DNA from 4 places in the Streptomyces sp. NPDC058086 genome. Region 4 is predicted to be linked to each of the others. Evidence: riboswitches for the same ligand, from Rfam matches in the RefSeq annotation. Region 4 holds a riboswitch; each other region holds the start of a gene.
What was found. Region 4 has a riboswitch for cyclic di-AMP ahead of ACFVWD_RS00265 (NlpC/P60 family protein). Riboswitches for the same ligand answer to the same signal wherever they lie in the genome.
Positions count from the first base shown of each region.

Region 1: it holds a riboswitch for cyclic di-AMP, as region 4 does, so the genes downstream of both, ACFVWD_RS36530 (M23 family metallopeptidase) here and ACFVWD_RS00265 (NlpC/P60 family protein) in region 4, are expected to answer to the same signal.
Region 2: it holds a riboswitch for cyclic di-AMP, as region 4 does, so the genes downstream of both, ACFVWD_RS45240 (M23 family metallopeptidase) here and ACFVWD_RS00265 (NlpC/P60 family protein) in region 4, are expected to answer to the same signal.
Region 3: it holds a riboswitch for cyclic di-AMP, as region 4 does, so the genes downstream of both, ACFVWD_RS20615 (NlpC/P60 family protein) here and ACFVWD_RS00265 (NlpC/P60 family protein) in region 4, are expected to answer to the same signal.

Region 1 covers NZ_JBHVST010000063.1:1,199-8,485, forward strand. Annotated here, with positions in the region: partial or broken gene ACFVWD_RS36515 (GNAT family N-acetyltransferase) at 1-840, opposite strand, end outside; gene ACFVWD_RS36520 (HPr family phosphocarrier protein) at 1,020-1,301, shown strand; gene ACFVWD_RS36525 (GntR family transcriptional regulator) at 1,486-2,181, opposite strand; gene ACFVWD_RS36530 (M23 family metallopeptidase) at 2,442-3,206, opposite strand; cyclic di-AMP (ydaO/yuaA leader) riboswitch at 3,219-3,379, opposite strand; gene ACFVWD_RS36535 (M16 family metallopeptidase) at 3,678-5,066, opposite strand; gene ACFVWD_RS36540 (M16 family metallopeptidase) at 5,063-6,403, opposite strand; gene ACFVWD_RS36545 (DNA topoisomerase (ATP-hydrolyzing) subunit A) at 6,683-7,287, shown strand, end outside.
Region 2 covers NZ_JBHVST010000098.1:14,073-21,359, forward strand. Annotated here, with positions in the region: gene ACFVWD_RS45215 (MarR family winged helix-turn-helix transcriptional regulator) at 1-453, opposite strand, end outside; gene ACFVWD_RS45220 (dihydrofolate reductase family protein) at 526-1,668, shown strand; tRNA gene ACFVWD_RS45225 (tRNA-Met) at 1,742-1,815, shown strand; gene ACFVWD_RS45230 (hypothetical protein) at 1,985-2,176, shown strand; gene ACFVWD_RS45235 (PP2C family protein-serine/threonine phosphatase) at 2,239-3,456, shown strand; cyclic di-AMP (ydaO/yuaA leader) riboswitch at 3,713-3,870, shown strand; gene ACFVWD_RS45240 (M23 family metallopeptidase) at 3,882-4,919, shown strand; gene ACFVWD_RS45245 (aldo/keto reductase) at 4,978-5,922, shown strand; gene ACFVWD_RS45250 (PrsW family intramembrane metalloprotease) at 5,944-7,287, opposite strand, start outside.
Region 3 covers NZ_JBHVST010000024.1:56,985-64,271, reverse strand. Annotated here, with positions in the region: gene ACFVWD_RS20635 (SGNH/GDSL hydrolase family protein) at 1-574, shown strand, start outside; gene ACFVWD_RS20630 (CsbD family protein) at 695-868, shown strand; gene ACFVWD_RS20625 (GPP34 family phosphoprotein) at 998-1,603, shown strand; gene ACFVWD_RS20620 (hypothetical protein) at 1,675-2,862, opposite strand; gene ACFVWD_RS20615 (NlpC/P60 family protein) at 3,029-4,588, opposite strand; cyclic di-AMP (ydaO/yuaA leader) riboswitch at 4,645-4,815, opposite strand; gene ACFVWD_RS20610 (diacylglycerol/lipid kinase family protein) at 4,931-6,292, opposite strand; gene ACFVWD_RS20605 (response regulator transcription factor) at 6,485-7,189, shown strand; gene ACFVWD_RS20600 (sensor histidine kinase) at 7,186-7,287, shown strand, end outside.
Region 4 covers NZ_JBHVST010000001.1:59,143-66,429, reverse strand. Annotated here, with positions in the region: gene ACFVWD_RS00280 (NlpC/P60 family protein) at 1-839, opposite strand, end outside; gene ACFVWD_RS00275 (hypothetical protein) at 1,253-1,606, shown strand; gene ACFVWD_RS00270 (tellurite resistance/C4-dicarboxylate transporter family protein) at 1,688-2,671, opposite strand; gene ACFVWD_RS00265 (NlpC/P60 family protein) at 2,767-3,945, opposite strand; cyclic di-AMP (ydaO/yuaA leader) riboswitch at 3,953-4,125, opposite strand; gene ACFVWD_RS00260 (ATP-dependent DNA helicase) at 4,397-6,961, shown strand; gene ACFVWD_RS00255 (peptidoglycan DD-metalloendopeptidase family protein) at 7,049-7,287, opposite strand, start outside.

The DNA of each region.
Region 1 (7,287 bases), on a different contig from region 4:
GGGCACGGCGACGACCGCGAGGTCGACGGGCTCGGCGATGTCACGGACGGAGCTGTGGGCCGGGACGCCGTCGAGCTCCTTCTCCTGGAGTGCCTTGTTCACGGCGTACAGGCGCCCGGTGAACCCGGCCTCGCGCAGGTTGTCGAGGACGCTGCGTCCCACGCCGCCGGGGGTGCGGCCCGCTCCGACGACGGCGACCGAGCCGGGCGCGAGCAGTCGCTGCACGGACCGCGCCTCGGCGCGCTGCTCCCGCGCGCGCTGCACGGCGAGCGAGCGGTCGGTGGGTTCGAGGTCGAACTCCAGGCGTACGACGCCGTCCTCGAAGTGCCGCTTCTGCTGGTACCCGGCGTCCGTGAACACCTTGATCATCTTGGTATTGGCGGGCAGTACCTCGGCGGCGAAACGGCGGATGTCCCGCTCCCTGGCGACGGCCGCGATGTGCTCCAGGAGGGCCGAGGCGACGCCGCGGCCCTGGTGGGCGTCCTGCACGAGGAACGCGACCTCGGCCTCGTCGGCGGGCGCGGAGGCGGCCCGACCATCGGCATTAATACGGTCATAGCGTACGGTGGCGATGAACTCGCCGCCGACCGTGGCCGCGAGCCCCACCCTGTCCACAAAGTCGTGGTGCGTGAAGCGGTGGACATCCTTGGCGGACAGGCGCGGGTAGGGCGCGAAGAAGCGGTAGTACTTCGACTCGTCCGATACCTGCTCGTAGAAGCTCACCAGCCGCTCGGCGTCGTCGACGGTGATGGGCCTGATGCGGGCGGTGCCGCCGTCGCGCAGCACCACGTCGGCCTCCCAGTGGGAGGGGTACTCGTGCCGGTCCGACGAGGTCTGCATGGGCCCCAGAGTACGGCTCGCGTCCGACAACGGCGCGAGGCAGGCTAGGGGCACCGAAGTCGGATCCAGGCCGGGATCCGACGCGGAGTCCGGGACGGGAACAGCACCCTGCCCCGGGCTCGCTTCACGTTGTGGAAGACTGGTCTAGACAACCCTGAACACCTGAAGGGCAGCATCACATGGCTGAGCGCCGCGTCAACGTCGGCTGGGCCGAGGGCCTCCACGCCCGTCCCGCCTCCATCTTCGTCCGGGCGGCCACGGCCTCCGGTATCCCCGTGACGATCGCCAAGGCGGAGGGCAACCCCGTCAACGCGGCCTCCATGCTGGCGGTCCTCGGCCTGGGCGCCCAGGGCGGCGAGGAGATCGTCCTCGCCTCGGACGCCGAGGGTGCGGACGCCGCGCTCGACCGGCTGGCGAAGCTGGTGGCGGAGGGTCTCGAGGAGCTCCCCGAGACCGTCTGAGAAAGAGCCCCCCGAGCGGGGTTCCTCAATTGACGGCGGGAGTGGTCTTCGCACCAAAAGACCCCGCCCCGCACACATTCGAAGGGCTCGCCTGAAAACATCGGGCGGGCCCTTCGCTTTTCTCAATTGCGGGCAGCAGAAATAATCTCCCGCGAATTACCCCTCTTTGTATACGGCGCCGGTGTTAATGACGCACGCCCGTCATGTTTACGGGATGTTGCGAAGTCCTCACACGCTCCGGCCGATCTCCCCCGCCGGGAAAGCGCAGCCGGTGCGCGACCGTCGCGCGCTCGGTGTGCAGCGCCGTGACGGCCCGCGCCCGCTCACTGTCGCCGCGCGCCACCGCGTCCACGATCCCGCCGTGCTCCGCCCAGGACTCCGCCGGACTGGCCGGCGCCTCGACCGCGTACATCCAGGCGATCTTGTGCCGCAGCTGGGCCAGCGTGGAGGTCAGCGCGGGGCTCCCGGAGGCCTGCGCGAGGGTCTCGTGGAACCAGCCGCCGAGCGAGCGCAGATCCTCGCTGTTCCCCCTCCTGGCCCGCTCCTGCCCCAGCCTGACCAGGCCTCGAAGCACCTTGAGGTGGGCCTCGGTGCGCCGCTGCGCGGCCCTCGCGGCGCCCAGCGGCTCCAGGAGCATGCGCATCTCCAGCAGGTCCGCGGCCTCCTGCTCGGTGGGCTCCGCGACACACGCGCCCGCGTGCCGACGGGTGACGACGAAGCCCTCGGCCTCCAGCGTGCGCAGGGCCTCGCGCACGGGGACCCGCGAGACGCCGTAGCGGCGCGCGAGCAGTTCCTCGGTGAGCCGGCTGCCGCGCTCGTAGACACCCGCGACGATGTCGTCACGGATCGCCGTGCATACCGAGTGCGCGGGAATGCGCATGACCGGACCTCCGCCTTAATCCCCGCGAAACGCGGTCGATTGACGCTTGTTCAGCGACTCTATTGCAGAGAGCCGGAATTTCCGATGGCGGGCCGGAATCCATGGATATTTTTTGGACAGACAGTCGTTCGAAACGACGAAGCCCCGGCCGAGGGGAGCCGGGGCTTCGGAAGTGTTGACGCCGGTCGTCGGACGTTCACGGTGCGCGAGCGGCAGAGGATCACGCCGTGCGAGCGGCAGACGTCCACGCCGTGCGAGCGTCAGACGTTCACGCCGTGCGAGCGAAGGTAGGCGACCGGGTCCATGTCGGAGCCGTACTCCGCCGTCGTACGGGCCTCGAAGTGGAGGTGCGGCCCGGTGGTGTTCCCGGTGGAGCCGGAGAGGCCGATCTGCTGGCCCGGGGTGACCGTCTGCCCCACGGAGACGCCGATGGACGACAGGTGGCCGTACATCGTGTAGGTACCGTCGTGCATCTTCAGGACGATCTGGTTGCCGTAGGCACCGCCCCAGCCGGCCGTGACGACCGTGCCGGAGCCGACCGCGTGGACCGAGGTCCCCGAGGCGGCGTGGAAGTCGACGCCGGTGTGGCTGCCGGAGGACCAGAGGCTGCCGCCGGTCTTGTAGCCGGTGGAGATGTACGAGCCGGTGATCGGCAGGACGAAGGTGTTGAGCCGCTTGCGCTCGGCGGCGCGGGCGGCACGCTCCTTGGCCTCGCGCTCCTTCTTCGCCTCCTCGGCGGCCTTCTTGCGCGCGGCTTCTTCGGCCTTCTTGCGCGCGGCGGCCTCGTCGGCGGCGCGCTGCTGGGCGGCGGCCTGCGCGTCGATCTGGGCGGCGACCCTGTCGCCGAGGGTGACGGCCTGGGTCAGCCCGGTCTGCTCGACGGAGGCGTCCGCGGCGAGGGCCGGGGCGGCCAGGGTTCCGATGACACCGGTGGTGGTGAGCGCGGCGACGCCGACGGCGTTCGTGGTGGAGCGCTTCACGCGGCTCGGACGGCGGTGTTTCCCGGGGCCACAGGTGAACGCCATGTAGGGGCTGATCCTTTCCTTCCCTCTCGCCTACCGGGTTAGCTGACGGGTTCGGAGCAGGAAGGTCTCCTACGGACCCCCTCCAGGGAGGGCGTCCGATTCACCCCAGGGACTACGTGTGGGTCCCCGGCTCCCCTGGCTCGCGCCGTACGGGGACTCGGCGATGACTGTCCGGTGCCGCGGGCGCGGCGCACTGCCTGACGAACAGCCGCCCCGACGCTAGACGGGGCGTCTTTCAATCAACAAACGGATCACGGTTTTTGTAGTGCATGCCACAGGGCAGACGGGCAACCTCCCTACCAATACGGACATCTTGGGGATGAAGTCCAAGCTAAATCCGAGCGGAAATCCGAGCAAAAAGGGGCCCGGGCGACTCTTCAGTCACCCGGGCCCCACGGAGTCACGCTCTTCCGCTCCGCGTGCGGCTCGGCTTCCAGCCGGCTTCCACTGAGCCGCTGCTCCGCCGAACCTCTACTCCGCCGAAACGACGGTCACTTCACCGATTCCGAGGGCCTTGACGGGCTCCTGGATGTGCGCGGCGTCGCCGACGAGGACGGTCACCAGACGGTCCACCGGGAAGGCGCTCACGGCGGCCGCGGTGGCCTCCACGGTGCCGGTCGCGGCGAGCTGCTGGTACAGCGTCGCCTGGTAGTCGTCCGGCAGGTACTGCTCGACCTGGTCCGCGAGCGTGCCCGCGACGGCCGCCGCGGTCTCGAACTTGAGGGGCGCCACCCCCACCAGGTTCTGTACGGCGATGTCGCGCTCGGCGTCCGTCAGGCCCTCGGCGGCGAGGGTGCGCAGCACCTTCCAGAGGTCGTCGAGCGCCGGGCCGGTGTTCGGGGTGTCCACGGAGCCGCTGATGGCGAGCATCGCGATACCGGTTCCGTCCGGGGCGGCACGCAGGACCTGGCCGAACGCCCGCACACCGTAGGTGTAGCCCTTCTCCTCGCGCAGGACACGGTCCAGGCGCGAGGTGAGGGTGCCCCCGAGGCAGTACGTACCGAGCACCTGGGCGGGCCACACACGGTCGTGCCGGTCGGCGCCGACGCGGCCGATGAGCAGCTGCGTCTGGACCGCGCCGGGGCGGTCCACGATGATCACACGGCCGGTGTCGTCGGCGGTCACCGGCGGCACGGGGCGCGGCTCGGCGGACGAGCCGGTCCAGTCGCCGAGCGTCTCGGCGAGCAGCGCGTCGAGGTCGACGCCCGTCAGGTCGCCGACGATCACGGCGGCGGCCGTGGCGGGACGTACGTGCTTGTCGAAGAAGGCGCGTACGGCCGCCGAGTCGATCTTCTGGACGGTCTCCTCGGTGCCCTGGCGCGGGCGCGACATGCGCGAGGTCGCCGGGAACAGCTCCTTGGAGAGCTCCTTGGCGGCACGCCTGGCCGGGTTGGCCGTCTCGTGCGGGATCTCGTCGAGCCGGTTGCGCACCAGCCGCTCGACCTCGCTGTCCGAGAACGCCGGTGCCCTCAGGGCGTCGGCGAGCAGCCCGAGCGCCTTGGGCAGGCGAGAGACGGGCACTTCGAGCGACAGGCGTACGCCGGGGTGGTCGGCGTGCGCGTCCAGGGTGGCGCCGCAGCGCTCCAGCTCGGAGGCGAACTCCTCGGCGGAGAGCTTGTCGGTGCCCTCGGAGAAGGCGCGCGCCATGATCGTGGCGACGCCGTCGAGGCCCGCGGGCTCGGCCTCCAGCGGCGCTGCGAGCAGCACCTCGACGGCGACGACCTGCTGGCCGGGGCGGTGGCAGCGCAGCACGGTCAGGCCGTTGTCCAGCGTGCCGCGCTCGGGCGCCGGGAAGGCCCAGGGCTTGGGCTGACCCGCCTGGGGCTGCGGGTGGAAGTCCATGGTGGCGAGCTCGGTCACTTCGCCGCCTCCTCGTCCTCTTCGGTGGTGTCGGCAGCGACCGGCTCGTACACGAGCACCGCGCGGTTGTCGGGGCGCAGGCGGGACTTGGCGACCTCCTGGACCTCCACGGCCGTGATGTCCAGGACGCGCTGTACGGCCGTCAGGGCGAGCTGCGGGTCGCCGAACAGGACGGCGTACCGGCACAGTTCGTCGGCGCGGCCCGCGACCGTACCGAGCCGGTCCAGCCACTCGCGCTCCAACTGGGCCTGGGCGCGCTCCATCTCCTCGTCCGTGGGGCCCTCCTCGGCGAACCGGGCGAGCTCCTCGTCGACGGCGGACTCGATCACCGGGACCTCGACGTCACCGGACGTCTTCACGTCCAGCCAGCCCAGGGAGGGCGCTCCGGCGAGCCGCAGCAGGCCGAAGCCTGCCGCGACGGCGGTGCGGTCGCGGCGTACGAGCCGGTTGTAGAGCCGGGACGACTCGCCGCCGCCGAGGATGGTGAGCGCCACGTCGGCCGCGTCGGCCGCGCGTGTGCCGTCCTCCGGGAGCCGGTAGGCGGCCATCAGGGCGCGCGCCGGGACCTCCTCCTCGACGACCTCGCGCAGCTGCTCGCCGATGACCTCGGGCAGCGAGCCGTCGCGCGGGGCGGGCTTGCCGTCGTGTCCGGGGATGGAACCGAAGTACTTCTCGATCCAGGCGAGCGTCTGCTCCGGGTCGATGTCCCCGACCACGGAGAGCACCGCGTTGTTCGGCGCGTAGTAGGTGCGGAAGAAGGCGCGGGCGTCCTCCAGGGTCGCCGCGTCCAGGTCCGCCATCGACCCGATCGGGGTGTGGTGGTACGGGTGGCCCTCGGGGTAGGCGAGCCCGGTCAGCTTCTCGAAGGCGGTGCCGTAGGGCACGTTGTCGTACCGCTGGCGGCGCTCGTTCTTGACGACGTCCCGCTGGTTCTCCATGGACTCGTCGTCGAGCGCGGCCAGCAGCGAGCCCATGCGGTCGGCCTCCAGCCAGAGGGCGAGCTCCAGCTGGTGGGCGGGCATCGTCTCGAAGTAGTTGGTGCGCTCGAAGCTGGTCGTTCCGTTGAGGGAGCCGCCCGCGCCCTGCACCAGTTCGAAGTGGCCGTTGCCCTTCACCTGACCGGAGCCCTGGAACATCAGGTGCTCGAAAAGGTGAGCAAGGCCGGTACGGCCCTTGACCTCGTGCCGTGAGCCGACGTCGTACCAGAGGCACACCGCCGCGACCGGGGTCAGGTGGTCCTTGGAGAGCACCACGCGCAGGCCGTTGGCCAGGCGGTGCTCGGTCGCTGTCAGGCCGCCGGAGCCTGCCTCAGCTGTGGCCGTGTGACCCATGGGCATGTACGTCCCTTCGATCGCGGAAACTGCAGAATTCCTGCCGGTCCTGCCACTGTATGCAAGCGCGCCGACAGGTGGCGAAGTTCCCGCACCTCGTACGCCGAGAGCGAGAATTCCTGAGGTGGGAGGCCGGACTTCCGTTCACCGTGAGCGATCGGAACGGGGCGCCGTGGAGCCTCTATGGACGGGTCGCGGTCCGCGTTGTCAGTGCGGCGGTCCACAATGGTGCGCGTCAGAACCCGTTCATGCCCCGGCAGAGACTGTGAAGGAGTCGCAGCAGCGATGGCCCGCCGCAGCACGAAGACCCCGCCGCCCGACGACTCGTACGAGGAGAAGATCCTCGACATCGACGTCGTGGACGAGATGCAGGGCTCCTTCCTCGAATACGCGTACTCGGTCATCTATTCGCGAGCCCTGCCGGATGCCCGTGACGGCCTCAAGCCCGTGCACCGCCGCATCGTGTACCAGATGAACGAGATGGGGCTGCGCCCCGACCGCGGCTATGTGAAGTGCGCCCGCGTCGTCGGCGAGGTCATGGGTAAGCTCCACCCGCACGGCGACGCGTCGATCTACGACGCCCTGGTGCGGCTGGCCCAGCCCTTCTCCATGCGCCTGCCGCTGGTCGACGGCCACGGCAACTTCGGCTCGCTCGGCAACGACGACCCGCCGGCCGCCATGCGTTACACCGAGTGCCGGATGGCCGACGCCACGTCACTGATGACCGAGTCCATCGACGAGGACACGGTCGATTTCGCGCCGAACTACGACGGCCAGGAGCAGGAGCCCGACGTCCTCCCGGCGGCGTACCCGAACCTGCTGGTCAACGGCTCGTCCGGGATCGCCGTCGGTATGGCGACGAACATGCCGCCGCACAACCTCGGCGAGGT
Region 2 (7,287 bases), on a different contig from region 4:
CTCCCCCTGGATGCCGCGGGTGATGGCCCCGCAGATCTCCTCCAGTTGTCCCACCTGCTCCGGGGTCAGCTGGTCGAAGACCGCCCTCATGACCTGCTCCGCGTGACCCGGCGCCGCCCGCTCCAGAACGGCCATCCCCTCGTCCGTGAGGACCGCGACCTGGGTGCGCTTGTCGCTGTGGCAGCCCTCCCGGCGCACCAGGCCGTCGTTCGCCAGCCGGGTGACGCCGTACGTCAGCCGACTGCGGGTGATCTTCAGGATCTCGGCGAGGTCGGTCATCCGCAGCCGCCGGTCCGGTGCCTCGGACAGCATGGCCAGGATGGAGTAGTAAAGGTGGGGCATGCCGGTCTCGGCCTGGAGCTGCCGGTCGATCGTGTCCTCCAGGAGCGAGGTGGCGGCGTTGTACGCGCGCCATGCGCGCTGCTCGGCGGGGGAGAGCCAGCGGGTCGTCATGCCGCCAGTCTAGGTATTGTTTAAAACTTGAACCACTAGGAGCCCTGCGCTCGGAGCTGGAGAGTGCGCCCCATGCCCCACCCCTATGTCCTGTTGTCCGCCGCCGTCTCCCTCGACGGCTTCCTGGACGACACCGGCCCCGAACGCCTGCTGCTCTCGGGCCCGGCCGACTTCGACCGGGTCGACGAGGTGCGGGCATCCAGCGACGCGATCCTGATCGGCGCCGGCACCATCCGCGCGGACAACCCCCGGCTGCTGGTCAACTCCGCCGAGCGCCGGGCGGCGCGGATCGCCGCCGGACGCCCGGAGTACCCGCTGAAGGTCACCGTCAGCGGCTCCGGCGACCTCGACCCGGACGCCCAGTTCTGGCACACGGGCGGCGAGAAGGTCGTCTACACGACGGACAAGGGCGCCGAACGCGCCACCGACGCCCTGCGCGGACTGGACGTCGACGTGGTCCCGACCGGCGCCGAGCTGGACTGGCGCGTCGTGCTCGAACACCTCCACGACGTACGCGGGGTGCGGCGGCTGATGGTCGAGGGCGGGGGGCGCGTGCACACCCAGCTGATGGCACAGGGGCTGGCGGACGAGCTGCAGCTCGCCGTCGCGCCGCTCTTCGTGGGGGAGCCGGACGCGCCACGGCTGTTCGGACCCGGGGGATATCCGCCGGGCCGGATGCGCCTGGTGGAGACACGGCCGGTCGGGGACGTCGTCCTCGTCCGCTACGCCCCCACCGCACCCGGGGCAGGCGCTCTCGCCTCCGCCGCGGACCGGCACTGGCTGGGCGTCGCCTGCGAGCTGGCGGCGCTGTGCCCGCCCTCGGAGACGGCGTTCAGTGTGGGGGCGGTGGTGGTGGCGGCCGACGGCACCGAGCTGGCGCGCGGGCACTCGCGGGAGGGCGACGACCCCGTCGTGCACGCCGAGGAGGCGGCGCTCGCGAAGATCGATGCCGCGGATCCGCGCCTGCGCTCCGCCACCGTGTACAGCAGCCTGGAACCCTGCGCGCGGCGGGCGTCCCGGCCCGCGCCCTGTGCGCGGCTGATCCTCGACGCGGGTGTACGGCGGGTGGTCACCGCGTGGCGCGAGCCCGACACGTTCGTGACGGGGGCCGACGGGAACGGTCTGCTCGTGGCCGCGGGGGCGGATGTCGTCGTACTGCCGGAGTTCGAGGAGCGGGCCGTGGCGCCCAATCGGCACCTTCTCGCGGCCGGGTAGGGGCGGCCTCGCGGGCGTCCGCGAAAAGCCTGGTGAATAGGGCCCCGCGGATGGCGTACACTAATTTCAACGACGCGGGGTGGAGCAGCTCGGTAGCTCGCTGGGCTCATAACCCAGAGGTCGCAGGTTCAAATCCTGTCCCCGCTACTGAAGGCCAAGGGCCGGAACTCGGAAACGAGTTCCGGCCCTTGGTTTTTTCCCGTCTGCCGTCCCAGGATTTCCTGCCGTCCCGGGTTTCCTGCCGCCCGGCTTTCCCGTTTGCCGTTCTGCCCCGGTTTTCCCTGCCGACCCGACTTTCTGTAGTCTGCTGCTCACTATGAGTTGTCCTCGGTGGCTGGTCCGGCGCGCGCCGACGCTCGCGCTGCTGCTCGCCGCGTGCGCGCTTTTCCTCGGGGTCTGTCACGGCGGGCATGGCTTCGTGCCGGACGGCGGGACCGTCGTCGCCCCGGCCGGGCACCACCACGGGCGCGGCGGAGCCGGCGGCGTCCGGTGGTCGGGCTCGGACTGACGCATCCCCCGGTCGGCCCCTCACCACTCGCCCCCCGCCCCCGCGCCGGGAAGCCTGGACGGGTGGGGCAGCAGCAAGGAGGCGCGCAGCGGGCCGAGGAGCCGAACGACGAGCCGTACGACCGGTCCGGTGGGCGGTTGCCCGGGGACCCCGTGCCCGATCCGGGGCTGGGGGACGAGCCGGTGCCCCGCCCGGCCGAGGCGGACCGGGGCCGGATCTCCTGCGCGCGAAACCTCGTTCGGGTGCTGCCCGCGCTGCTCATCCTGGTCGGCGCGTTCTACGACTACTTCACCCCGATGGCCTTCACCGCGGGCCCCCTCTTCACGGCCGCGCCGCTCGTGGCCGCCCCGCTCTTCTCGCTGCGCGGCACCGTGCTCACCGGCATCGCGGCGCTCGTCGCGGTGCTCACGATCCACATCCGGCTCGGCATCGTCTTCAAGGTGGACGCGCTCACGGAGGTCGCCACCGTGGCGACCGTCGGCGTGCTGGCCGTGCTCATCAACATTCTCGTCCGTCGAACCGACGAACGACTCGCCTCGGCCCACCAGATCGCCGAGGCGGCCCAGCGTGCCGTCCTGCCGGAACCTGACCGGCGGATCGGCGGCCTCGACGTCGCGGCACGTTACGAGGCCGCGCAGGCGGGCGCGTTCATCGGCGGCGACCTGTACGCGGTGCAGGACTCCCCGCACGGCGTAAGGCTGGCGGTGGGCGACGTGCGAGGGAAGGGCATGGAAGCGGTGGCCGCCGTCGCGGTGCTCATCGGGGCGTTCCGGGAGGCGGCCGAGCAGGAGGCCACGCCGGAGGCGGTCGCGCAGAGGCTGGAGCGGGCGCTGGCCCGCGAGGGCACCCGGCGCAAGGGCCTTGACGCCTTCGAGGGGTTCACCACCGCCGTCCTCGCGGAGATCACGCACGAGGGCGGCCTCGTACGGATCGTCAACCGCGGCCACCCGCCGCCGCTGCTCCTGCACGCGGACGGAACGCTGGTCACGCTCGCCGCCGCGAACCCCGCGCTCCCGCTCGGCATGGGCGAGTTGGGCAGCTGGCCGGACCGTGCGCAGGAGGCGGAGTTCCCGCACGGGGCCACGCTCCTCTTCCACACGGACGGACTGTCCGAGGCCCGCGACGCGCAGGGGCGCTTCTACGATCCGGCCGCGCGCCTGGCCGGACGGACCTTCCCCGGCCCCGACGTCCTGCTGGCCACGCTCTCGGAGGAGGTCCGGCGGCACACGGGCGGCGCACTGACGGACGACATGGCACTGCTCGCCGTACGGCGGCCGTAGTCACGGGAAGGGGCTTTCTTGATCGTTGTCACGAGGGGTGATCGGTCGATGTCCCTCCGCATAACAACTGACGCACCGTCAAATAACTGCCAGGTAGGAGGGTGCGGCCAACTCGCCCGATTTCCGCCGCTCATGGTCGGTAAGTCCTGGCCAAAAGTGGTTAACGATCAGTACGAACAGCTTGGAATCCGGTACCCGTGTCTATTAACGTTCGATAACGCAGCGCGGTCGTCCCAGCCGTCACAAGAGTCGGCTCCGTGCGCACGCGCCGAATCCCGCAAGGGAACCGGGGAACCACCAACTTGGGGTGAATCGAGCGTCTTTCACGGTGGAGACACCGTGGGTTGACGCGCGTAGGAGACCTTCCTGCTCCGAACCCGTCAGCTAACCCGGTAGGCGAGAAGGAAGGAAAGGAGCACGCCCACGTGGCGTCCAACCGGCCCGCCCAGCCCACTTCGTTCCCGCCGAACGACACCCAGACTTTTGGCTACGCCTACGGCAAGGACGAGGGCCCCTGGGAGGAGTGGAACCCCACCGAGGATTCCCTCCGTCCCCTCCGCGGCCGGCACCGCGTCTCCAAGCAGCGCGGCGGGGGACTCGCCCGCAGTTCCACGGTCCTGGGCGTCGGCGTCATCGCCGCCGTCGGCGCGGGCGGCATGGCCACCGCGGCGCCCGGCAAGCCGCCGGTGTCCATCTCGCTGCCCGACCTCTCCTCGGTCACCGCATCTGCCAAGGCGCTGATATCCGACGGCGGTTCCAGCACGCCGAAGGGCTCCGCCACCCCGCTCACCAGCGCCGGCGTGACCAGCGCCGACGCCGCGCAGGGCAACAAGGACGCGGGCGAGGCACTGCGCGCCCGCATCATCCTGCAGGCCGAGTCGCAGCAGGACCAGGTCGACAAGGCGGCCCAGGCCGCCGCCGAGTCCGCCGCGGCGAAGAAGGCGGTCGCACTGGCCGCCAAGCAGAAGGACGACGCCGAGGCCAAGGTCGCCGCCGCGAAGAAGCAGGCGGACGAGGATGCCAAGCAGAAGGCCGAGGCCGCGCGCCTCGCCGAGCTCGCCAAGAGCTACTCGCTGCCCACCTCCTCGTACACCCTGACCTCCCGCTTCGGTGACGCCGGTTCCATGTGGTCCTCCGGGTACCACACCGGCCTCGACTTCGCGGCCCCCACCGGCACGCTGATCAAGGCCATCCACAGCGGCACGATCACGGAGGCGGGCTGGGCCGGCTCGTACGGCTACCGCACCATCCTCACCCTCGACGACGGCACGGAGCTGTGGTTCTGCCACCAGTCGTCCATCAGCGTCAGCGTGGGGCAGAAGGTGGCCACCGGCGACGTCATCGGGCGCGTGGGCGCGACCGGCAACGTGACCGGGCCGCATCTGCACCTGGAGGTTCACCCGGGCGGCGGCAGCGCGATCGACCCGATGGCGTGGCTGCAGAGCAAGGGCATCAACCCCTGATCGTTCCCAGGGGCCGTGTGCGGAATACGGCAATCCGGTACGCCTGTTGAAATAAGGCATGACTTCCCTTCGCAAGCTCGGCTCCTCCGACCTCGAGGTCTTCCCGCTCTCCCTCGGCGGCAACGTCTTCGGCTGGACAGCCGACGAGGCGCAGTCCTTCGCCGTGCTCGACGCGTACACGGCCGGGGGCGGCAACTTCGTCGACACCGCCGACGGGTATTCCGCGTGGATCGCCGGCCACAAGGGCGGTGAGTCCGAGACGATCATCGGCAAGTGGTTCGCCGCGCGCGGCAACCGCTCCGATGTCGTCCTCGCCACCAAGGTCAGCACCCACCCCGAGTACAAGGGTCTGTCCGCGACGAACATCAGGGCCGCCGCCGACGCCTCGCTGCGCCGCCTCGGCACGGACTACATCGACCTCTACTACACCCACTTCGACGACACCTCGGTGCCGGTCGAGGAGATCATCGGCGCGCTGGACGAACTGGTACGGGCCGGAAAGGTCCGGGAGATCGCCGCCTCCAACATCTCCGCCGAGCGGCTCGCGGAGTCCGTGGAGTTCTCCGACCGCGAGGGCCTCGCGCGATACGTCGCCCTCCAGCCCCACTACAACCTCGTCTCGCGCGACACCTACGAGGGCCCGCTCCAGGAGGTCGCCTCCCGGACCGGCCTGGCCGCCGTCCCTTACTTCGCGCTCGCCTCCGGCTTCCTCACCGGCAAGTACCGCCCGGGTACGACGGTCGACTCGGCGCGGGCCGAGGGCGCCCGCAAGCACCTCGGCACCGAGCGCGGCATCCGCGTCCTGGCCGCCCTCGACGAGGTCGCCGGGGCCCATGACGCCGAGGTCGCCACGGTCGCCCTCGCCTGGCTCGCCGCCCGGCCGACGGTCGCGGCGCCCATCGCCTCCGCCCGGACGGTCGAGCAGCTGCCGGCCCTGCTGGCGGTCGCGGACCTGACCCTGACGGACGCGGAACTGGCCAGGCTGACGGAAGCGTCCGCCTGAGGCCTACGACTGGCCTGAGACCTACGACTGGTAGGGGTTGTACGCGGGGTACGGCGTCGTCGGTGCGGGGTACGGCGTCGTCGCACCGATGGGGTACGGGGGCGCGCCGGCGGGGTTCGCCTGGCCGGGCACCGGCGCGTAGCCGTACCCGGGCCACGGCGGCGGTACCTGAGGCGGCACGGGTACGGCCGGGGCCGCCGTGTGGGCCGCGTACGCGAGGGAGGGGCGGGCGACCTCCCGGCGGCGCCACAGCTCGTGCAGCAACTCCCGTTCCCGTACGACGAAGTCGGCGTTGGCGCGGCCACTGCGCCCCCGGTGCCGCAGAAACGCCAGCGAGGTCGCGTAGGCCTCGTACTGCGCGACCGAGCGCGCCGCCGCCTTGCCGAAGTGGTGGGCGGCGTACTCGCGGGCCAGTCGCCGCGCCCGCATCGAGCCGAGCACGTACGGCTCGGGCGGGGTGAGCCACCCGGCCGCCGCGTACGCCGGAAGTTCGGTCCGTACGGTCTTCAGCTCCCGCTGCCGCGTCCAGATGACGAGGAAGGTGAGCAGGCCGAACGCGGGCACCATGAACGCCCCGTAGACCGCGTAGAAGCCGTACTCCCCGAAGTTCGACGAGCCGTTCCACGTGGAGTGCATGCCCATCGCGAGCAGCAGTCCGGTCAGGGGCAGCAGGACGCGTCGCACGTGCTGGCGCTCGGCGGACAGCGCCGCGATGCCGAAGCCGATGCCGGTGAGCACGGTGAACAGGGGGTGCGCGAAGGGCGACATCACGACGCGGACGAAGAAGGTCGCGGCGGTGACGGAGGCCAGACCGCGGTCACCGTTGAGCTGGTCCGTGCCGAAGGCGGTGCCGAGATAGAGGATGTTCTCGGTGAAGGCGAAGCCGGTGGCGGTGACTCCGGCTATGACGACCCCGTCGACGATCCCCGTGAAGTCCCGGCGGCGGAAGAGGAACACCAGGAGCACGGCGGCGGCTTTCGCGGACTCCTCCACGATCGGCGCTATGACGGTCGCGCCGAGGGTGTCGGCGCTGGTCGGGTCGGCGGTGGCGGTCGCTATCCATTTGGTCGCGAAACTGTTGGCGACGATCGCTATCAGCGCCGCCGCGCAGGCGCCCCAGGCGAAGGCGAAGAGCAGGTTGCGCCAGGGGCCGGGCTCCACCCGGTCCAGCCAGCGGAACGCGGCGACGAGGAGCGGCACGGGCAGCACGGCGAGGCCGAGCCCGACCAGGAAACCCTCGGTGCCGGTCTGTTGGCGGACCAGGGCCAGGATGACGAGGCCGGAGAGCGCGAGCAGGGTGATCAGCGCGCCGTAGCGCACCCACTTCCGCTGCCACCAGTGCGCGTGCCGCAGCGCACCGTCGGC
Region 3 (7,287 bases), on a different contig from region 4:
GGGAACCAACGGACCCCAACTGAACGCCGTCGAGCGCTCCACGGATCTGGTGACCGTGCAGATAGGCGGCAACGACGTCGGCTTCGGCTCCATCATCGGCACCTGTGCCGCGCTGAGTTCAAAGGACCCGTCGGGCAACCCCTGCCAGCAGTACTACAACTCCTCGGGCTTCGACCAGCTGACGCTGAACATCATCGAGACGGCTCCCAAGATCGCGCGGGTGCTGCGTGCCGTGCACGACAGGGCGCCGCACGCCCGCGTGCTCGTGGTCGGCTATCCGGACCTCCTGCCCGACGACGGCAGCGGCTGCTATCCGTCCGTCCCCTTCGCCGCCAAGGACTTCGCCTACCTGCGTGACGTCGGGAAGCGGCTCAACCTGATGATGCGCACGGTGGCCCGGTTCAGCCGTGCCGAATACGTCGACACGTACGAACCCACCGTCGGACACGACATGTGCAAGGCACCCGCCGACCGGTGGATCGAGCCGCTGCAGCCCGCTTCACCCGCCGCCCCCGCACACCCCAACGCCAAGGGCGAGGCGGCCATGGCCGAGGCGGTGATCCGGCGGCTGTAGCCCCCCGTGCCACGCGATTCCCACACGCTCCACGGACCAGGCATGTTTACAGGACCTGTCCAGGGTCACACGGGTCAGTGAGCACCTGACGTCGAGAGCGCCGAGAGGTGAGTGAGTTCCGTGGCTCGCGACCAGAAAGCCAAGGCGAAGGCCGAGCAGGCCAAGGGCAAGATCAAGGAAACCACGGGCCGTGCCGTGGGCAACGAGCGCATGACGGCCGAGGGGCGTGTGGAGAAGGCCAAGGGCGACGCGCGCCAGGCGAAGGAGAAGACCAAGGACATCTTCCGCGGCTGACGTCCGGCCGCTCGTGGGGCGGACGGCGTACGCGGAGCGGGCACGCGCGCCGGGCGGTGGAGGATCGTAGGCTTTCCCCGCCGAAGATCGTAGGCTTTCCCCTCCGGCGACTGTGTGGGGGAGCCATCTATGACCACGGCCAGGGACCTCTTGATCACCGCCATGGACGTGGACCCGGACCGCCCCGTGGGGCAGGGCGACCTGTCCCTCGCACTCGCCGGAGCCGAGGTGATCGACCTCCTCGCCGCTGACGCCGTCCACCTGGACGGCGACCGCCTCGTGCCGGCACCGGAGCCGACGACGGAAGACCGCCTCCTGGCCGAGGCGGCGTCCTCGCTCGTACGCCAGGTGCCCTACGAGCCGGTCGAGGACTGGCTGTGGCGCAGGGGGCGCGGCCTGGCCGCGGTCCATCTGGCCGCCCTGGAGGCGGACGGCCAGCTGACCCGGCAACGCCAACGCCGACTGCTTTTCGGAGCCGTCCGGATGGTCGTGGTCGATTCGCCCGCCCGGCGCCGGGCCCTGCACCGCTGGGCCGCCGACGAGCCCGTCCTCGTCTCCCTCGCGGCGGCCGTCGGGATTCCGGCCGAGCAGGGCGCCGACGGTCCGGTCGTGACCGACGACGCGGTGACGACCGTGCTGGCCGCCGTCAACGACGCGGTCATGGAACTGGAAGCGGTACGCCAGCGCCGGTCCATCGAGAACGCGGCGTTCGCCAACCTCTGGCGAGGTGCGTGATGCGAGCGGGCGCGCCGCGACACGCCGGTTTCAGCGGGTGGCCTCGGGCCGGCGCCGGTTTCCGGTAGCGATCATTCGCCCTTGCCGGGCTGGTTCTCGGGCGTGCCGGTGCCGGCACCGGTTCCGGTGTCAGTGCCCCTGGCGGTGCCCCGGTCCGGCGCGTCGTCGCGGGCCGCACGCCGTGCCCGTACGGTGCCCGCGACCCGCTGGAACGTCCGCGTCAGCTGGTGCAGCGGGTTCCCGTCCTGGCCGGCGGTCGCCTCGTGCGCGCCGGACGCCGTCGTCCGGAGGTCTCGGAGGTCGGCCAGCGCCGCATGCGCGAGTTCGGTCGCCTCGCGGTACTGGTCGCGCGATTTCGTCATGGCGTCGAGTGCCTCGGCGTACACAGCCACCAGCGCCCGTGCCTCCTCCAGCGTCAGCAGCTTCCAGTCCTCCCGGAGGCCGGTGAGGGCGTCCTGCGCCGCCTCCGTCAGCGGCCGGGGCAGTGCCGCGTGCCGTACGACCTTCTCCAGGAGCTCCGTCGGCTCCGAGCCGTCGAGGAACACACTGCGTACCGTGGAGTCCTGCTCGTCGTACCCGGGCCGGGCGGGGGAACCGGGCAGGATCACGGCGCCACCGCGCGGTACCCGTACACCCAGGTCGTACAGCGCCCAGTTGACCGTCTGGAACTGCTCGGGCGCGGCGCGGTGTTCCACGACGCGGTGACGCAGACCGGGCGGGAGCAGCCGGGCCAGCGGCAGGCGACCGCGTTCGTCGGTGGTCATCGCCTCGTGGATGACGACGTTGATGCTCCAGCTGTGCTGCGCGGCCTCCTTGAGCAGGCGGCGCAGCGCCTTGTCGTCCTGCGGCAGCGGGTTGATGTCCCGCAGGCGGAGCCCGGCCACGATGTCGTGGTCCCAGGGGATCTCGTGTCCCTCGGGCCAGAACATGGTCGCGGGAGAGGGCCACGCGAGGTCCCAGGGCCGTTCCGCCTCGGCCACCAGCGTCCAGCGGCTTCCCTCGGTGGCGTGATCGCGCCCGTCCGTCGTGAGCCGTGCGCGAACCGTGACGGCGTCGTCGACCTGCCAACGTGCCTCGAAGACATGCCCCTCGGAGTCAGAGGAGCTCTCCGCCTCCAGGAAGTCGTGGATCGTCTCGTCGGCCTTCAGCCTCCGCAGGTTCTCCCTGAGGATCTCCTGCGGGGCGGGCCCGACATGGCGCCCGCCGGCCAGCCAGACGGTTTCCGGAGCGGTGGCGCGGGCGGTGGAAGGCTTGGGCATGAGTCACTTTGCGGTGGGAGGCGGCGTGCGCACCCAGTATGGTCAGCGCAGGTGGCGAGCCGGGCGGCGAGGTCCGCGCGGATCACGTACATCCCCTATTGCGAAATTCCGGCCGTTCCAGTGCCTTATGTGCGCTTTGGGGTCTTGATTGATGTGGCGCAGTCCGTCACGCCGCGCGCAACGCGCTGTGGATCGCCTTCTGCCCGGCGAAGAAGATGGACTCTTCGCGTATCGAGGCACCCGGGCTGGGGGCGTGGATCATCATGCCGTTGCCGGTGTAGAAGCCGACGTGGCTGACGTCGTCGTAGAAGAAGATCAGGTCGCCGAACTGGATGTCGGTCAGGGGAATCGCCGCACCGGCGGTCGCCTGCCCGTGCACGGTGCGCGGGAGCGCGACTCCGGCGGCCCTCCAGGCGGCCTGAACGAGGCTGGCGGAGTCGTACGAGTCCGGTCCGGTCGCGCCCCAGACGCACGGCTTGCCGATCTGCGTGCGGGCGAAGGCAAGGGCCTTGGCGGCCTTCCCGCCGTACGCCGACTCCGCGGCGCCGACGGGGCTGACCGTGTTGACCGCGCCGGTGCCTACGGGCACACCCGAGGCCAGGGGCATCCCCGCACCGAGCGACATGTCCGCGCCGAAGGGCATTGCCGTACCCATGGAGATGTCCGTGCCGAGGGGCATTGCCGTACCCATGGACATGTCCGCGCCGAGCGGCATCCCCGTACCCATGGACATGTCCGTAGCCAGCGGCAGGCCTCTGCCGAGGGACATGTCCGCGCCGGGAAGCATCCCCGCGGCCAGCGGCATCCCGGTACCGAGGGACATGTCCGCGCCGAGGGGCATTCCCGTACCCATGGACGCGTCCGTGCCGAGGGGCATTCCCGTACCCATGGACGCGTCCGTGCCGAGCGGCATCCCTGTCCCCATGGGCATGTTCGTGCCGAGCGGCATCCCGGTACCGAGGGACATGTCCGCGCCGAGCGCGGTCGGCTGCTGTCGCTGCCACTCCGCCGCCTGGTTGCGAGCCTGATCCTCCGGGGTGGGCCAGACACCCTCGGCCGGACGTGACTCGATCGCCGCGGGCCCGGGGTTCCACTGTGCGGCGTGCTTGGACACCAGCTCACGGGCCAGCGCCAGTTTCCGCTGGATCTTCTCCTTGGACGTCTTCAACGAGGACTGCCCCGGACCGGCGGGCAGCGCGGGCAGCAGGGCCGTGGCGGCCTCCTGCGCAGGTTGTGGCGCGGGCACCGGCGCGGCCGGCAGCGCGGCGACGGCCCTGGCCGTCAATTCGGCCACGGGCCCGGCGGCCGCCTCGGCGGAGGGGCCTGCCGTCAACTCCAGAACCGGGCGGGCGGTCAACTCCCGCCCACGGTTGGTGAGCCCGTCCTCCGGCCGCTTCGCCGGGCCCGTGGGCCGCGCCTCGGCCGGGCGGTTCGGCATCCGGTCGGCCGGCAGTCTGGCCGGTGCGGACGGACCCAGTTGCGTGCGCGCCGCGTCGAACCAGGTCTTGGTGATGTCGTCGAGGGCGGGGTCGCGGCGCCTGCGCGCGGTTTCCGGCGCCGGGTTGACGCGGCCTCGGCTCCCTGTGGTCATCGCGCGGGTCCCGTTGACGAACCCGACGGCGTTCTCGGCCTGGTCGTAGAGGGAGCTGATCCGCTGCTGCACCTCCTCGCGGCTCGGACCGTCCGCGCCACTGAGGGCGGCCGTCGCGCGTGCGGAGTCGGGCATGCCAGGGAGGCTGCCGCCTCCAGGGCGCGGGGTTCGTTCCGGCGCCATGGGAGCCGTACTCCTTCCGTACTCCGCCTACCGGGTCGGCCGTCGGGTTCGGGCGGAAGATTCCGGAAGGCATGCCCTACGGCCCTTGCCCGAGTGGGCAGTTGGGCCGATTCACCCCAAGGTCGGTTGGGTCCTGGTTCCGGTTGCCGCGGGGGCATCGGATTCGGCGGAGGTCGCGCGACCCGGCGAGGTTCGCCGGAGGGAGTCGTGCGGCCTGCCGCCAACTTAGCCAATTTGTGTGCCTGGTGTGAAGATTGGAGCGCGAACTGTCCGATATGTAATTGTGACCTTCGTCTACGTGTCCCGGCTGCGACCAGGATGTCGTACGACCGCCGTGCGCCCCATGGTCGCCGCGAGCGTCCGCAACCGGCGCCAGTCCAAGGGGGGTTGGGCCTCGGGTACACCGGGCCGTTCCTTGGGGACGCGGACGCGCAGAGCGCCGGGTTCGACGCGGCAGTGGACCGGGGCGGGCAGGACCAGGGCCTCGCCGTCGATGCCGGCCTCGATCTCCGCGCGGTCGGCGTCGATGACCACCTCGCGGGTGGTCAGGACCGCGAGTCCGTTCGGCGCGGGGTCCAGTACGAGCGCGGCGGCCTCGGCCGCGCTGTCCACCGTGATGCCGAGGACGCCGAGCAGCCCGGAGTCGAGGCGTTCGCGGCGGCCGAGACCGGCCGGATCGTTGGTGCGGTAGGGGTTGTTGCTCACCAGCACGGCCTGCGGGGCGTCGAGCGTGGTGTCCGCGGCGCGGGCGGTCAGTCGCGGCCCGCGCTGGCGGGTGAGCAGGTCGGGCAGGAGGTCCAGGATGGTGCCGATCTTGTCGTCACGGTACGCGGGGCTCTGCACGACCGCCGCGTACGCGCCGAAGGAGGCGTTGTTGACGAACGGGTGACCGCCGGCGAAGCCGAGGTCCACGCGGAGTTCGACGCCGTCGGTCAGGGCGTCCAGGCAGGTCGCCGGGTCGTCGCGGTCGAGGCCGAGGTCCATGGCGAAGTGATTGCGGGTGCCGGCGCAGACCACCAGGAACGGCAGACCGTGTTCGGCGGCGACGGCCGCGACCAGCGCCTGGGTGCCGTCACCTCCGGCGACGCCGAGCAGATCCGCGCCGTCCGCGACGGCGGCCCGGGCCAGCGCGGTGACGTCCTGATGCTTATCCGGGTCGAGGAGCACGACCTGCGCGCCGAGCCGCTCCGCCTTCTCCCGCAGCCCGAACTTCGCCACCTTGCCGCCGCCGGAGTGCGGGTTCATGAGGAGGAAGGGGCGCCGCGGCGGTGATGCCCTGCGTTCCTTCGGGCGCGGGGGGCGTGTCCGGTCGCTCCGAAGGGCGTACCGGCCGCTCCAGACGGCCACGGTCCACAGCGCCAGGGACACGGGGATGGCCCAGAGCAAGCCTGCCACGCCGAACAGGGTGAGCACCGCGCCGGGCGCGAGGGCCGCCAGCACGGCCGCCACCCAGCGGAGCGGGCCGCGCCGGGTCAGCGCCCACCACAGCGCCGCCGCCGTGACAGCCACGCCGAGGAGCGCGGCCAGGAGCAGCAGTATGCCGTCCACGCCTCCGTAACCGAGTGGCAGCAGGACCGCCAGCGCGGCCGCGACCAGCGCGGCCCTGGCCGCCCACCGTTTCCCGTGGCCGACCTGCCCGCTCGCGTCCACACCCATCGACACACGTTGTATGCAACCGCCGGGTCAGGCCCCGCGCAACCGCCACGCTCCGCGAGGGCAGGCGCCGATCGGTCCCGGCCCGGGCGATTCACCGAACCCTGGGCCCACCCCTCGGGGCCGGGACCGTCGCGGCTGATGCACCATGGGCGGCGGCGAGCCCCGGCGGTGCGCCGGGGAGGGGCAGTGGTGATGAGTGGGCAGCGCGGCCGTGTCCTGGTCGTGGACGACGACGCGGCGATCCGCCGCTCGCTGGAGCGCGGACTGAGGCTCGGCGGATTCGCCGTGGACCTGGCCGACGGGGGCCGGCCGGCCCTGGCGGTGGCCCGGCGGACACCGCCGGACGTGATCGTGCTGGACATCTCGATGCCCGACCTCAGCGGCATCGAGGTGTGCAGGACACTGCGGGACGAGGACAACGACGTACCCGTGCTGATGCTCTCCGCACTCGACGAGACCGCCGACCGGATCGCGGGCCTGCAGGCGGGCGGGGACGACTACCTCGTCAAGCCCTTCGCCCTGCAGGAACTGGTCCTGCGCCTGGAGGCACTGCTGCGGCGCAGGCCGCCACGGGACAGCGGCACCGTACGGGTCGGCGGGCTGCTCCTGGATCCCGCCGCCCGGGGGGTGAGCCTCGACGGGCGGCCGGTGGAACTGACCCGACGCGAGTTCGAGCTGCTCCACTTCCTCGCCCGCAACGCAGGCATCGTGCTCAGCCGGGACCAGCTCCTCGATCGCGTATGGGGCTACGACTTCGAGGTGCGCACCGACGCGGTGGACACCTTCGTCAGCTATCTGCGCCGCAAACTGGAGACGTCGGGGCGCTCCCGGATCATCCACACCGTACGAGGCGTGGGCTTCGTCCTGCGCGACGACGACCCGGGGGAGCGGCCGTGAGACTGTCCACGCGGATCGCCCTGGCCGTCGGCGCCACCGTGCCCGTACTGGTTCTGGCCACCGGCTGGCTGCTGCTGCGGCTGGTCGCCGCGGATCTG
Region 4 (7,287 bases):
TGGGCCAGGCCCGAGCAGTCGAAGGCGTCGGGCCCGGTGGCGCCCCAGACATAGGGGCTGCCGAGCTTCCCGTAGGCGTACGCGACGGCCTCCGCCGCACGGGAGTTGGGCGCCGCGACGGAGCCGGGCGACGACACCGGGCCGAGGTCCCGCGCGGCGGAGCGCGAGGCGCGCTGCCCGGCGCTTCCCGTGCCCCCGGCCGCTCCCAGGTCCCCGAGCTGCGCGCGCTGCTCGTCGGTGAGCCGCGACAGCAGTTGCCGCGCCGTGTCCAGCTTCCCGGTGATCGTCTTCTTGGCCCGCTTCAGCTCCGCCTGACGCGACTTGAGTGAGGCCAGCTCGACATGCGCGGCCCCGCGCAGCTGCTCGATCTCCCGCAGCTGCTTGCGCACCCGGGCCACGGCCTCCGCCTGCCGGCTGCCGGCCCGCTCGGCGAACGCGGCCCCTTCCAGGTACTGGTCGGGGTTGTCGGAGAGCGCGAGTTGCAGCGCGGGGTCCAGGCCTCCGCTGCGGTACTGCGCGGCGGCGATCGAACCCAGCGCGTCCCGAGCGTCGTTGAGCCGGTCCTCCTTGCGCGCCGCCTCGTCGCGCAGCGCGTTCAGCCGCTGCTCGGCCTTGTCGGCCTTGTCCTTCGCGCCGTCGTACTTCTGGGTGGCGACCTCCGCCTCCTCGTACAACTTGTCCACCTTGGCCTTCACCTGTGCCGGCGACAGCTGCGGGTCCGCGTGCCCCGTCCCGTCGAAGCCCGTCGCCGTGGCCGCGCCCGCGAGGGCGATGGTGGCGGCTGTGCGGGCCGTGTTTCCACCGAGCGAGCGCTGTCTGGGCTTTCGGTGCGCTGCCACGAGGGCCCACATCCTTCCCGGAGACTTGCCTACGACCGCCGGGGACGAGCGCGGTCAGCGGGGGACACGTCCGGCGGCGGCCCCACACAGGGGGAGCGGGCCGCCGCCGGACCTTTCTCGGCGGTGGTGTCCGGCTGCCGCCCCTGGCCCGGGCGGCGGTGGGGAGCCGGTCACCTGGTGGAGGACGCTAAACCTGAGAGTGATGCCCCGGTAACGTCATGTACGGAAGTGGCGCCACTGGATCGCGGGGTGACCGCATCTGACCGTGATCCCGGCCCGGCGCCGTCGACTTCACGCGGTGTGATGACCGATGGGGCGGTTCCGGGGCAATCGGTGGTTCCCAGGTGGTAGTGGTCTACAGGGGGTGGGCCGGTGACAAGAGGGGTGAGGGCCGCCGATTAGGCTCCGGCTCCATGGACGTACTCATCCATCTCTTCGTCGGCCTGCACATCATCGGCATCGCCTCGCTCCTCGGTGGTTTCCTCACCCAGATGAAGGCGATGGGCCAGGGCACCGCCCGGTTCGTCCCCGCCATGCTGCACGGCGCGCTGACCATGCTGGTCACGGGCGTCGCCCTCGTCGGCCTCAACCAGGCCGACGACCACTCGGTCAACACCATCAAGATCGGCGTGAAGCTCGCCCTGCTGATCGTGATCCTCGGGCTCGTCTATGTGAAGCGGGACGACGAGAAGGTGGACAAGGGCCTGTTCGGGCTCGTAGGGCTGCTCACGACCGCGAACATCTTCATCGCGGTGCTCTGGACCTGACGGCTCCCCGAAGGCCCCCACGGACGGCTACGGCGCTTCCGGACACCCGACGGCTACGGCTCGTGCGGACGCCCGACGGCGCTACGGCTTCTGCGGCTCCTGAGGACGCCTGAGCGCTACGACCACCACCGCCAGCCACGCCGCGACCGAGATCCACAGCAGTACCTGCCCGAGCCCCCTGAGCCAGCCGACGCCGATGGCGGCCGCGACCGACAGCGCCGCCACCGCCGTCATTCCCAGCGGGAACACGGTCGCCCAGCGCAGCACGTCGTAGCGCGGTCGGGGCCACAGGGCCTCCGTCACGGCCAGCACGCAGTACGAGCCGAGGACGAGCACGAGCAGCGCCTCGGTCACCCAGCGCAGCACGCCGTTGTCGTCGTTGTTCCACAGGTAGATGTCCGCCTGGTACGCGAGGATCAGCTTCGACCCCGCCAGCGCCGAGATGGCGAGCGCGCCGCCCGCGACCCACTGGTCCCCGGCGCCCGTGGCGACCTCGCGGTAGTCGAAGTAGAACAGCGCCATCGTGTAGAGCAGGAGCCCCAGCCAGAACAGCACCAGCGCGGTGTGCGCGAGCCAGTCCGTGTGCGTCGCGGGGGCGAGCGTCGCGCCCAGCACCGCGAGCCCCTGCGTGGCCACACAGCCGAGGAACACCGCTCCGGGCATACGGGGCCGCCATTGCCGTACGACCAGGAGGAGCAGCCCCGGCCAGAGCGCCGCCGACAGGGCGAGCAGGGCCTCGGCCGGCACCTCCCACCCCAGTGTGACCAGCCGCGTGCCGAGCACGGTGGTCGCCGCGACCGCGGTGAGCGCGCTCGGTGTACCGGCCTCCGTCAGCCACCGCTCCCGCTCCCGCAGCAGCCGTACGACGAAGGCCGCGGCGAGCCCGAGCCAGCCGACGGCCGCGAGGGCCAGCACGATCCGGGACAGGATCTCGTAGCCGGTCTGCTCCAGCCCGATCGAGATGATGCCGGTGGCCAGGATCGCGGCTCCGGCGCCCGGCGGACTCTGCAGCCACCAGGTGCGCAGGCCGGTCCACCGGGTGCCGGGCGGGGAGATGGCTGACATGGGCCCGATGCTAAGGACCTTCGAGCGGGTTGGCGGCGGGCCACGCGCGCGTGGAGCTCGATGAGCCCCACGCGCGCGTGCCGGGCGCCGGGGCGTTAGGCCGGACGCACCACGCTGTGGATGATCGACTCGCCGCCGTAGAAGATCGACTCCTCGCGGACGTACGCGCCCGGCTTGGGGGCGTGGATCATCATGCCGTTGCCGATGTAGAGGCCGACGTGGCTGATGTCGTCGTAGAAGAAGACGAGGTCACCGGGCTTGATGTCGGAGAGCGGGACCGTCGTGCCCACGTTGACCTGGTCCCAGGTGGTACGCGGGAGATCGACGCCGGCGGCCTTCCAGGCGGCCTGGGTGAGGCCGGAGCAGTCGTAGGAGCCGGGCCCGGTCGCGCCCCAGACGTACGGCTTGCCGATCTGGGTGCGGGCGAAGGCGAGGGCCTTGTCGGCCTTGGCGGTGTACGAGGAGTCGGTGGTCGAACTCCCCGAGGTGCCCGAGGTGCCCGAGGTGCCGGTGGTCCCGGAGGTCGTCTGCTGCTGGGCGGCCGCCTCCTGGGCCTTCTTCTCCGCCGCGGCCTGCTGCTGGGCCAGCTCCGCCGCCTTGCGGTCGGCCGCTTCCTGCTGCTTCTTCTCGATCGCCGCGAGCCGGGCCTTCTCCTCGGCGGTCAGTTTCGAGAGCAGGTCGCGCGCCGCGGCGAGCTTGCGCTGCACGTCGGCCTTGGACGTCTTCAGCGCGCTCTGCGTCGTGGTGAGCGTCTGCAGGCTCTGGGAGGCCTCCGCGCGCTTCTTGGTGGTGGCGGCCTGCTCGGTGATGTAGTCGTCGACGGCCACCTTCTGGCGGCTGGTCAGCCGGTCCATCAGCTGGGTCTGGTCGAAGTAGTCCTGCGGGTTGTCGGCCAGCAGGAGGGTCGCGGTGTCGGGGGCGGCGGCGCCGGTGCGGTACTGCGCCGCGGCGAACGAACCCAGCTCCTCGCGCGCGGTGTTGAGCTTCTCGGTGCGCTGAGCGACGTCGTCGAGGAGGGAGTCGACGCGCTTGCGCTGCTGCGCGGTCTTCTCCCTGGTCGCGTTGTATTTCTCGGTCGCCGCCTCGGCCTGGTGGTAGAGGTCGTCGACCTTCTTCTCGACCTCTTCGACACTCGGCTTGGAATCGGCCGAGGGTGCGGCGTTCGCCGTCTGGGAGAGCAGGGCCACGGAGGTGAGGGCCGCCGTGGCGAGGGCGGGGGTCCGTATACCCGCTATGCGCGTACCCGTAGGACTCCACTTGCGGTGCGACGCCAAGAGAGGCGACTCCTTCCGTCTTCCGCCTACCGAGTTAGCTGTCGGGTTCGGGCGGGTGCTTCCGGAAGGTTTGCCCTACGGTCCTTGCCCCAGCGGACAGTTGGACCGATTCACCCCAAGGTCGGTTGGGTCCCCGGCTCCGGCTGCCGTACGGCGCACCGGACTCGGCGGAGGCCGCACGGCCCGGCGGTGTTCGCCGGTTGGGTCGAGCGGCCTGCCCGGCACGCTAGCCAACTCATAAGTGTTCTGTGAAGTTTGATGTGCGATATGCCCGATACATTTTCGTGACCTTGACCTTGGGGGTCATTGATCGTGGCTGACCGTAATGAAGCGATCCTGAACGGTGACGGCGTCCCGTGCGGGAAAGGAATCGTGCGCGGTCGCGGAAAAACCGGTCGGGTTTCCAGGGTGGCCGCGGGTTGTCAGTGAGGCCGCCTAGACTCGGAGAGCGATGAGCAGCCTCTTTGATGACAGCTTTCTGGCGGACCTCCAGCCTTCCGGGGCCCACGAGGAAGAGCCCCCGCCGCCGCCCGAGGACGGGGCACCGGAGCCGCTTCCGGACGACCTGTTCGGTGGCCGCTTCGACGTGCCCGCGAGCCGGGACGCCTTCTACCGCGACGGCGCGCCCCGCCCCGCCGTGGACCCGGCGGCCCTGCTGGACGGGCTGAACGAGAACCAGCGCGCGGCCGTGGTGCACTCCGGCTCCCCGCTGCTCATCGTGGCCGGCGCGGGCTCCGGCAAGACCCGGGTGCTCACCCACCGCATCGCCCATCTGCTGGGCGAGCGTCATGTCCACCCCGGCCAGATCCTCGCGATCACCTTCACGAACAAGGCCGCGGGTGAGATGAAGGAGCGCGTCGAGCAGCTCGTCGGCCCGCGCGCGAACGCGATGTGGGTGATGACCTTCCACAGCGCGTGTGTGCGGATCCTGCGCCGCGAGAGCAAGAAGCTCGGCTTCACCTCCTCGTTCTCGATCTACGACGCCGCCGACAGCAAGCGGCTGATGGCGCTCGTCTGCCGTGACCTGGATCTCGATCCCAAGCGCTTCCCGCCCAAGTCCTTCAGCGCCAAGATCTCGAACCTGAAGAACGAGCTGATCGACGAGGAGGACTTCGCCACCCAGGCCGCCGACGGCTTCGAGAAGACCCTCGCCCAGGCTTACGCGATGTACCAGTCGCGGCTGCGCGAGGCCAACGCGCTCGACTTCGACGACCTGATCATGACCACGGTCAACCTGCTGCGCGCCTTCCCGGACGTCGCCGAGCACTACCGGCGCCGCTTCCGCCACGTCCTGGTCGACGAGTACCAGGACACGAACCACGCGCAGTACGCCCTGGTCAGGGAGCTCGTCGGCCCGGCCGTCGGTGACCGGCCCGAGGACGCGCCGCCCGCCGAGGGCGAGCTCGGGCCCGCCGAGCTGTGCGTCGTGGGCGACGCCGACCAGTCGATCTACGCCTTCCGCGGCGCGACCATCCGCAACATCCTCCAGTTCGAGGAGGACTACCCGGACGCGACGACGATCCTGCTGGAGCAGAACTACCGCTCCACCCAGACGATCCTGTCCGCCGCCAACGCGGTCATCGAGCGCAACGAGTCCCGCCGCCCCAAGAACCTGTGGACCAACGCGGGCGCCGGTTCGAACATCACCGGCTATGTCGCCGACACCGAGCACGACGAGGCCCAGTTCGTCGCCGACGAGATAGACCGTCTCACCGACGCGGGCGAGGCCAGGGCGGGCGACGTCGCCGTCTTCTACCGGACGAACGCCCAGTCCCGTGTCTTCGAAGAGATCTTCATCCGCGTCGGCCTGCCCTACAAGGTCGTCGGCGGCGTCCGCTTCTACGAGCGCAAGGAGGTCCGGGACGTCCTCGCGTACCTGAGGGTCCTGGCCAACCCCGAGGACTCGGTCCCGATGCGCCGCATTCTGAACGTTCCCAAACGCGGCATCGGCGAGCGCGCCGAAGCCATGATCGACGCGCTCTCGCAGCGCGAGAAGATCAGCTTCTCGCAGGCGCTGCGCCGCGTCGACGAGGCGTACGGGATGGCGGCGCGGTCGACGAACGCCGTGAAGCGGTTCAACACGCTCATGGAGGACCTCCGCACGATCGTCGAGTCCGGCGCGGGCCCGGCGACCGTCCTGGAGGCGGTGCTCGAGCGCACCGGCTACCTCGCCGAGCTGCAGGCCTCGACCGACCCGCAGGACGAGACCCGGATCGAGAACCTTCAGGAGCTCGCCGCCGTGGCCCTGGAGTTCGAGCAGGAGACCGGCGAGGGCGAGGGCGAAGGCACGGGGGCGGCTGCGGGTACGGCGGATGCCGGTGCCGGTGCCGGTGCGGCTGCGGGTGCTGGTACGGCGTCCGGTGGGCTCTCCGCGTTCCTGGAGCGGGTCGCGCTCGTCGCCGACTCCGACCAGATCCCGGACGAGGAGGACGGCAACGGCGTCATCACCCTGATGACCCTCCACACCGCCAAGGGCCTGGAGTTCCCGGTCGTCTTCCTCACCGGCATGGAGGACGGCGTCTTCCCGCACATGCGCGCGCTGGGACAGGTCAAGGAGCTGGAGGAGGAGCGGCGCCTCGCGTACGTCGGCATCACGCGCGCGCGGGAGCGGCTGTACCTCACCCGTTCGTCCATGCGCAGCGCCTGGGGCCAGCCCTCCTACAACCCGCCGTCCCGTTTCCTGGAGGAGATCCCGGAGACGCACCTGGAGTGGAAGCGCACCGGCGCGACCGCTCCCGTGTCCTCGGGGCCCGTCTCCGGTGTGGCCGCCTCGCTGTCGTCCTCGCGTTCGCGGTCCGCGGCGTCCGGCGCCTCCGGCTTCGCGACGCGCCGCGGGATCTCCGAGAAGCCGGTGGTCTCGCTGGCGGTCGGCGACAGGGTCACCCATGACCAGTTCGGCCTGGGCACCGTGGTCGGCGTGAAGGGAACGGGCGCGAACGCGGAGGCGACGGTCGACTTCGGCGAGGCGAAGCCGAAGCGGTTGCTGCTGCGGTACGCGCCGGTGGAGAAGCTGTAGTTCTACGGGTTCTACGGGGCGGCAGCTCGGAGCCCGGCGACGGCGTTCGGTCACGTCGTCGGGTGAGTCGGGTGAGGAGCCGGTGGGTTACGTCGGGTCCAGGCCGTGGCTGCGCAGCCACGGCAGCGGGTCGATCGCCGAACCGCCCGCGGGGCGGACCTCGAAGTGCAGGTGCGGACCGGTCGAGTTGCCGGAGTTCCCGGAGAACGCGATCTGGTCACCGGCCTTCACGACCGTCCCCGACGGCACCTTGTAGCTGGAGAGGTGGCAGTACCAGGTCTCCGTGCCGTCCATCGCGGTGACGATCGCCATGTTCCCGTACGCGC